DNA from 4 places in the Lysinibacillus telephonicus genome. Region 4 is predicted to be linked to each of the others. Evidence: riboswitches for the same ligand, from Rfam matches in the RefSeq annotation. Region 4 holds a riboswitch; each other region holds the start of a gene.

The links. A riboswitch is a leader RNA that binds a small molecule or an ion and turns the genes downstream of it on or off. The one in region 4 is predicted to bind S-adenosylmethionine.
Region 1: another riboswitch for S-adenosylmethionine. It lies ahead of metA (homoserine O-acetyltransferase MetA); the one in region 4 lies ahead of metK (methionine adenosyltransferase).
Region 2: another riboswitch for S-adenosylmethionine. It lies ahead of MKY04_RS01825 (O-acetylhomoserine aminocarboxypropyltransferase/cysteine synthase family protein); the one in region 4 lies ahead of metK (methionine adenosyltransferase).
Region 3: another riboswitch for S-adenosylmethionine. It lies ahead of MKY04_RS19500 (bifunctional homocysteine S-methyltransferase/methylenetetrahydrofolate reductase); the one in region 4 lies ahead of metK (methionine adenosyltransferase).

What each region holds. Positions count from the first base shown of each region.
Region 1 is NZ_CP155468.1:2,253,129-2,255,320, reverse strand. Features, by position in the region: gene MKY04_RS10685 (hypothetical protein) at 1-708, shown strand, start outside; SAM riboswitch class I at 775-884, shown strand; gene metA (homoserine O-acetyltransferase MetA) at 989-1,927, shown strand; gene MKY04_RS10675 (sigma-70 family RNA polymerase sigma factor) at 2,181-2,192, shown strand, end outside.
Region 2 is NZ_CP155468.1:388,382-390,573, forward strand. Features, by position in the region: gene nfsA (oxygen-insensitive NADPH nitroreductase) at 1-6, opposite strand, end outside; gene MKY04_RS01820 (glycerol-3-phosphate acyltransferase) at 133-762, opposite strand; SAM riboswitch class I at 893-1,002, shown strand; gene MKY04_RS01825 (O-acetylhomoserine aminocarboxypropyltransferase/cysteine synthase family protein) at 1,116-2,192, shown strand, end outside.
Region 3 is NZ_CP155468.1:4,040,316-4,042,507, forward strand. Features, by position in the region: gene MKY04_RS19500 (bifunctional homocysteine S-methyltransferase/methylenetetrahydrofolate reductase) at 1-1,038, opposite strand, end outside; SAM riboswitch class I at 1,305-1,404, opposite strand; gene hemG (protoporphyrinogen oxidase) at 1,481-2,192, opposite strand, start outside.
Region 4 is NZ_CP155468.1:3,249,860-3,252,051, forward strand. Features, by position in the region: gene metK (methionine adenosyltransferase) at 1-819, opposite strand, end outside; SAM riboswitch class I at 1,066-1,178, opposite strand; gene pckA (phosphoenolpyruvate carboxykinase (ATP)) at 1,377-2,192, shown strand, end outside.

The DNA.
Region 1 (2,192 bases), 1.0 Mb from region 4:
ACTGGAACGATTGTTCAAAAAGACATTTGGTGCTTTCCTGTTCATACAATAAACGTTTCATATAAACCAGTACTTCGTACGAAAATGGACATTTTAATGAAAATGCTGCTTATTTCATTACAAAAAGCGAAATTTAAAAATAGTGAGCAATTAAGCGAAATTCTTTTAGTAGAAGAGCTCTTTGTACAAGATTTATTATCCAAAATGCATAAAACAGGGCTTATCACTAAAGTTGAGGATTGTTATCAATTAACTGAAAAAGGGTTGAAACAATTAGCAAATGGCGTTTATGAAGAAGATCAAGATACAACTTCCGTAGAGCTTTTATATAGCCCAACTCATCAGTCATTTTTTAGTGGGGATATTGAAGAAATTTTGGATTTTGAAGATTTTCCTGAAAAAATATATCGATATAGCTCACATGAGGAGGAGCTTAATATTGATAACGACAAGATTTTACCTGAAATACGAAAGCTGCAGCACAATTATGAAGACGATCAGCAATCAGATCAATTGTTCATTACATCAATCGATGCTATTGAAAATGTACAAATCAATGATATCCCATGTTTAGAGTTTATTATTTTTGATAAAGAAAAAAGTTCTTTTCATGCTCGAGTTTGGAACACACTGCTGGATTCTTGGGACACTACTCTTGAGTATCAATTACAAGAAAAAGAACAATCTATGTGGCAAGAAAAATATTAACAAAAAAATAAATCTCGAATATTGCAAATATTAATTTTCCATGTTAGTATTAGCTTAATTTCATCTTTCTTATCAAGAGAAGCAGAGGGACATGGCCCTATGAAGCTTCAGCAACCTCTAACAGCAGTTAGAAAGGTGCTACTTCCAGCAAGACGTTATGTCTTGAGAGATAAGAGTGCGCGTTTACATTGTACCTCTCATTCTCATGCTGGAATGAGGGGTTTTTTATTTGATTTAAAAGAGAGATGAAAACGGCATTATAAGAAATGGGGGAACAAGAATGCCTATAAATATACCAAAGAATTTACCTGCTGGAGAAAAATTGCGACAAGAGAAAATTTTCGTGATGGAAGAAGACCGCGCGAGAACGCAACAAATTCGTCCACTAAACATTTTAGTTTGCAACTTAATGCCAGAAAAAGAGAAAACAGAGCTGCAACTATTACGTTTATTAGGGAACACGCCTTTACAAACGAATGTAACGTTTCTAAACACAGCAACATATGCGTCGCGAAATGTTTCAAAATCGCACTTAGACACATTCTACAAAACATTTAATGAAATTAAGCACCGTCGTTTTGATGGCATGATTATTACAGGTGCACCAGTAGAACGTATGGAGTTTGAAGATGTTAACTATTGGGAAGAAATTACAGAAATTATGGATTGGGCAAAAATTAACGTAACATCTTGCATGTATATTTGCTGGGGAGCACAAGCTGCACTTTATCATCATTTTAATATCGGCAAATTTGAACTGCCAAGAAAATGTTCTGGCATTTATTCGCATGTCATTACAGATCTTACGGTTGATTTAGTAAGAGGATTTAGTGATGAGTATGTTGCTCCTCATTCAAGACATACTTCTGTATCTATTGATGATGTACGCAGCCATCCTGACTTAAGATTATTAAGCTACTCTGAAGAAGCTGGACCATTTATTATCCAATCAAAAGATACAAAGCATATTATGATTACTGGCCATTTAGAATATGATGCAACAACGTTGGCAGATGAATATATTCGCGATGTTGAAAAAGGGGAGCCAGTAGATATTCCAGTAAACTATTTCCCGAATAACGATCCATCAAAAACACCAAAAAACACATGGCGTGCCCATTCACATTTACTTTTCTACAACTGGTTAAACTACTACGTATACCAAGAAACACCATACGACTGGCATTTTGTCGATGACATGATTGAGTACCATATATAGAAAGTGTAACGGTTACTTAAGAATTTTCAAAATATAAATACAATTTATGTTGGGGTTGTTTAGAAATTAAAATTTCTGAGCAGCCCCTCAACTGTTTGTAATCAGCAACTTCTTTAATAATCGTGTCATTTTCATCAGTAGGCTCATCCTAAAATGGCTTCAAAAGCAGCCCCTTTTTTACTTTATAGAAAAAGTTATTAATTAATGAACGTTTTTTTATTATAGAAAGTCTAATGATTAAAGGGGGAGACATATGCAAAACTTT
Region 2 (2,192 bases), 1.7 Mb from region 4:
TGACATTTTGTTATCTCCCCTTTGAATTTGGTACTTTCTTAATAAAAATAGCCTTATGAGCAAAATCCCATAAGGCTATATTAGTATATTTTGCTTAGCTTTACAAAAATAAAACTTTGCTAAGCACTGCAGTTATTTTTTCTTAAAAGCTGCTGTTAACTTTGGTTCAGTGCCTACACGCATTCGATTTATATTTTCAAAATGCAGGAAAAATGCAACGAAAAATAATGTTAAAGAAATGAAAAATGGCCAAATTGTCGGTTCAATTATTAGGGCACTAATGCAAAAAATTACATATAGGATGAAAACGCCGATAATTAAATAATTTGTTAAAAGGCTAGTGATAATAAGAGCTAATACTGCTAATAACCCAAATTTCCAGTTTAATGCGATAAATATTCCAATTAATGAAGCAGTTCCTTTCCCTCCACGAAATTTCATGTGGATAGGGAAATTGTGACCTAGTATGACAGCTGCTCCGATAATAAACAGCAGAATTGAAATTTCGCTTTCTGAGAAGCTAGTGTAATTTAATAAGACTAATCGAAGTAATAAGATGGCAACAACACCTTTTGCGATGTCAATTAAAGCTACAAGCACACCATACTTCCAGCCAAGAGACAAGGTTGCATTTGAAGCACCCGCATTCCCATGGCCAACTTCTTTTAAGTTTACTCCTGACAATAAACTCGCAGCATTTGATCCATGAATACATCCGATAAAATAACCGATTATAAGGACGACAATTAATGCAAATAGCAATCTATAAACCTCCTTTCTATTACAGTATACTCGTTTAATATTTAAGAAGTTTCAAAAAAATTAAATTCATAGTTGACATAGTAATTTGCTTGGATTATAGTTAACTCAACGATGGAACATGAATCAAATACCTTTATCCAGAGAGGCGGAGGGACTAGGCCCTAAGATGCCCAGCAACCGGTGTTATTAACGCAAAGGTGCTAATTCCTACAGATTCTAATTAGATCTGAAAGATAAGGGGAGGAAAAATTGCTCAGTCAGCGAGCCCTCTTCTTAAAAGAAGAGGGCTTTTTGTTTTTCCGAATCTCCTCCTCATAAGATCGTCCATCTAAAATAAAAAAGGAGGAAGAAACATGTCACAATTACGTCCAGAAACACAATTACTTCATGGAGGTCAAAAGCCGGATCCGGTTACTGGGGCAATTGCAGTACCTATTTACCGAACAACCGCTTATGCTTTCGAAAATACGGAACATGCTCGTAAATTATTTGCATTAGAACAACCTGGCAACATTTACTCTCGAATTATGAATCCAACAGTTGATGTATTCGAACAGCGTGTTGCCCTTTTAGAAGGAGGAACTGCTGCGGTTGCTGTCTCATCTGGTGCAGCAGCAATTGCATTTTCGATTTTAAATGTGGCTGGTGCAGGCGATGAAATTGTTTCGGCTGGATCTCTGTACGGTGGTACTTACAATTTATTTGCAAATACTTTACCTCGCTATGGCATTACAACAATATTTGTAGATGAAACTAATCCACAAAACTTTGAAGCAGCAATCACTGATAAAACAAAAGCAATTTATGCTGAAACAGTAGGCAATCCAAGCTTAAATATCTTAGATATAGAGAAAATCGCGGAAATTGCTCATGCGCATGGACTTCCGCTAATTATTGATAATACTTTCCCATCCCCATACGGATGCAATCCAATTGAATTTGGAGCAGATGTAGTTGTTCATTCTGCAACTAAGTGGATTGGAGGACACGGTACAACAATCGGAGGTATTGTAGTAGATGCCGGTAAATTTGACTGGACACAAGGCCGTTTCCCTGGATTTACTGAGCCGGATGAATCATACCATGGGCTGCGTTATGGAATTGATACAGCAGCTGCGGCATTTGCTACAAAACTACGAGTTCAATTATTGCGAGACTTCGGTCCAACTTTAAGTGCTGATAGTGCATTTAACTTCTTGCAAGGCCTAGAAACGCTTCATTTGCGTTATACAAAGCATGGAGAAAATGCATTAAAGGTTGCAGAATATCTTGAAAACCACCCATTCGTGGAATATGTAAACTATCCTGGCAAAGAAAACTTCCCATCGCATTCATTGGCGAAAAAATACTTAAAAAATGGCTACGGCTCTATGCTTACATTTGGCATTAAAGGTGGCCGTGAAGCCGGAAGCAAAGTTATCGACAGTGTT
Region 3 (2,192 bases), 790 kb from region 4:
ATCGTAAAGCGCCTTTGCCCCCTCTACAAAGGGGTCAATTTCTAAATGCCTTGGAGTATCAAGCTCCACAATAATTGAACGCTCCCGCTTCGCTTTTTCATGAAGTGGCTCAAGCTTACGCGGTTCTGGATCCTGTATAAAGATCTCTTGTTGCAGTTTAGTCTCTTTCGATTCAACAGGCTTTAGTTTTTCCAGTTTCTTCTTTACAGATTCAATATGTTTTGGCGTCGTACCACAGCATCCGCCTATTAAACGAACACCTTGATTTCGTAATTGAACAGATGCACGCGCAAAATAATCGACCTCTGACTCATAAATGACACGACCATCTTCTATATCTAATAACGATGCATTGGGATATGCTGATAAATACGCGTTTTCGGGAAGCTCTACACATTCAAATGCTTGTATTGTATGATACGGTCCTAGCCTGCAGTTCACACCAACTACATCCGCCCCAATACTCTCTAGTTCATTTAATGCAGCATTCAATCGGAGCCCATTTTGTAAAACACCAGGTTCATGCATCGAAACCTGAGCGATAATCGGTATATCAGTTATAATACGCAGCATTTTTATAGTTTCTGATAATTCTTCAAAATCATAATACGTTTCTAATAATAGACCGTCTAAACCGCCATTAATTAATACTTCTGCTTGAACTCGAACCGATGCTAATATTTCTTCTAAAGTAGAATCACTCTTTCGAACTCCTCGAATGCCCCCGATTGAACCAACAATAAATTGGTTTCCATTTGAAACAGCATTTTTTGCTATTGCAATTGCGGCTGCATTTATTTCTACAACTTTCGATTCAAGTCCATAGCGTGCAAGCTTAATCGCATTCGCACCATATGTATTCGTTTGGATGACATCTGCTCCAGCTGCAATATATTCTCTATGAATCTTTTCAATTACGTCAGGCTTTACGAGATTCATTTCTTCATGACAATTATCTAGTCCATACGAATATAATAGTGTTCCCATTGCACCATCTGCAGTTAAAACTTTTGATTTTAAAGCTTCCAATAATCTCATTTCTTTCACTCATCCCCCATCGGTTACTTTTAAAAAATTCTGTCTCTTTACGAGAAAAGCATAAACTCCTAAAGCTATGCATCTTAAACGTAATATTATGCTTTTGCTTGACCCTTATACCGCCGTTTACTCCTCTTATATGAAAGAGCCTTTGCGTTTACGGAGGAGTAGACTTCAACTTAGAGAATTCCTTCATCCGTTAAACTTCAAAAAATAAAAAGCCTTCTTTTTTCGAAAAGAAGGCTTAGCATGCTAATTAGATTTCCTTCTTATCTCTCGGCTCTTTGCCAGCTGGATTTAGCACCTTACATTTTGTTGGTTGCTGAAGCTTCATCGGGCCAGTCCCTCTGCTTCTCTTGATAAGAGTTGTTTTTTATTATATTAAGTTGAATCATATCTTGAAATAGCTCTTTCGTCAATACTATAATCAGATTTTTGTGAATCATTGCAATAATATGTTAGAAATTTTCTCTGCAGTATTTTTTCCATTTTCAATACATGCACCTATTCCTACGCCAAAGTAAGAGCAGCCAGCGATGAAAAGATTAGGATATTTATCTTCAAGTTCATTCTGAACAACCTGCAAAGCTTCATTATGCGCCAAATCATATTTAGGCATTGAATCAATCCACTTCTCAACATTAACAACAACAGGTTCTTCTTCGATATTCAAGCTTCTTTTCACATCATTTAGAGCTACTTTTGTAAGCTCCTCTTCTGACATAGCAGCAAGTTCTTCATACTTTGGATTATTATTTTTATAGAACAAGCGGATAAGTAAATTGCCATTCACTGATGTATGTTTCCATTTACGACTTGTCCATGTTGATGCATTGCATACTAAATCACTATTGTGTGAAACAATAAAACCAGTTCCATCAGCTGGCAATATTGAGTCAGGTACATCAAACCCTAAATACATAGTAATTGCAGAGGCATTTGTAAATTTTGATAATTGGTTATCTAATTCTTTATCGTTCAGTACAGATCGAACAACTTGGTTCGGTACAGCTAATACAACAGCATCAGCCAAAACGGAAGGTCGATTATCAAATGACACTTCATAACCGTTATTATGCTTTTCAACACTAATTGTTGCAGTATTTTTATAAAACTTTACTTCTGGCATTAATTCTTCAAGTCGATTAATTAAT
Region 4 (2,192 bases):
ACCGCCATGGCGTGCATAACCACCATAAGTATCTACAATAATTTTTCGTCCTGTAAGACCAGCATCTCCTTTAGGTCCTCCGATTACAAAACGGCCTGTTGGATTAATGAAAAATTTTGTTTTTTCATCAATTAACTCAGCTGGAACAACTTCACGAATAACTTTTTCTTTTAAATCTTCTTGAATTTGTTCTAATGATACATCTTCATCGTGTTGTGTGGAAATAACAATTGTATCAATACGTTTTGGATGGTTGTCTTCATCATATTCAACTGTTACTTGCGTTTTACCATCTGGTCGTAAATATGCAATTTCTTTAGATTTACGAACTTCAGTTAATCTTTTTGATAATTTATGAGCAAGGCTAATTGGTAAAGGCATTAATTCAGGAGTTTCGTTACAAGCATACCCAAACATTAATCCTTGATCTCCTGCACCTATTGCTTCAATGTCCTCATCTGACATTGATCCTTCACGTGCTTCTAATGCTTGGTCAACTCCAAGAGCTATATCAGGGGATTGTTCCCCAATTGCCGTAAGAACAGCTAAATTTTCAGCATCAAAGCCATACTTCCCACGAGTATAGCCGATGTCTGCTACAGTATTTCTAACAACGCTTTGAATATCAACGTATGTAGAAGTTGTTATCTCACCTGCAACAAGCACCAACCCAGTTGTAACTGTTGTTTCGCATGCTACACGTGCATTTGGATCTTCTGTTAAAATTGCATCTAAGATTGCATCGGAAATTTGATCACAAATTTTATCCGGATGCCCTTCTGTTACACTTTCTGATGTAAACAGTCGACGGTTTGTCATTTGGTTTCCTCCTAATTATCTTAGCGAGACAGTTCTCGATTTTGATACGGTACTCATTACCCATGTTAAGTCCGCTTATCAATAGGACTCCAAGCCGTTGCTGCTTTTTAACACGAGGATTTAGAAAGGCACATAAAAATAGGTAGAATTCCTATCAATTTTCATTGTGTTCTATATTGAAAAAAAAAATTCCTCACTCACGTTTATTTGCATGAGTAAAAGGAATTGTCGTTTCATTACCTTTCACTCTTATCGTTCAAGGGTATGTCCCTTGCATCAGGTTGGCACCATCGCATTATAAATAATGCAGGTTGCCGGGCTTCATAGGGCCTTGACCCTCCACCAGCTCGGGATAAGAGTATCCGTTCATCTCAACATGTTACGTAATGTAAGGGCTGTTGTCAAATCTTTTTTCTCTAATTCTTAAAATGTTTAAAAATTAAAAAATAATTTATTCATTAGTATAGATTATTTAAATCAATGTGTTATACTATTTTTGACATATAAACAAACCTCCATGAGAGTGGGAATACTTAAAAAAGGATGGTATTTAATCGATGAATTCAGTAGAAATTGCAAACGAACTGAAGGAATTATTAAACGGTGGCAACATAAAAGTTCAACTTTCAGTGCCACAATTAGTGGAAAAATCTACTTCCCGCGGAGAAGCTATTTTAACTGTTGATGGTGCTATCGTCGCTGAAACAGGTAAATATACAGGACGTTCTCCTAAAGATAAATATATTGTAACTGAAGAGAGCACAAAAGACAAAATCGACTGGGGTAATGTAAACCGCGCGATTTCTGCTGAAGTGTTTGATAACCTTTATGTAAAAGTTATAAACTATCTAAAAGAAAAAGACGAACTTTACGTATTTAAAGGCTTTGCTGGCGCAGATAAAGACTCACAGCTTGCTATTCAAGTTGTAAATGAGTACGCTTGGCACAATCTTTTCTGTCACCAATTATTCATCCGTCCAACTGAAGAAGAATTAGCTTCTCATGTTGCAGAATTCACAATTGTATCAGCACCAAACTTTAAAGCTGATCCAGCAATCGATGGAACAGATTCTGAAACATTCATTATTGTATCATTAGAAAAGAAAATCATTTTAATCGGTGGAACTGAATATGCTGGTGAAATGAAAAAATCTATCTTCGGTATTATGAACTATTTACTGCCAGAAAACGGAATTTTCCCTATGCATTGCTCTGCAAACGTAGGTGAAGCTGGAGATGTTGCATTATTCTTCGGTCTTTCTGGTACTGGTAAAACAACTTTATCTGCTGATAGCAACCGAAAATTAATCGGTGATGACGAGCATGGATGGTCAGATAATGGCGTATTCAATATTGAAGGTGGCTGCTACGCA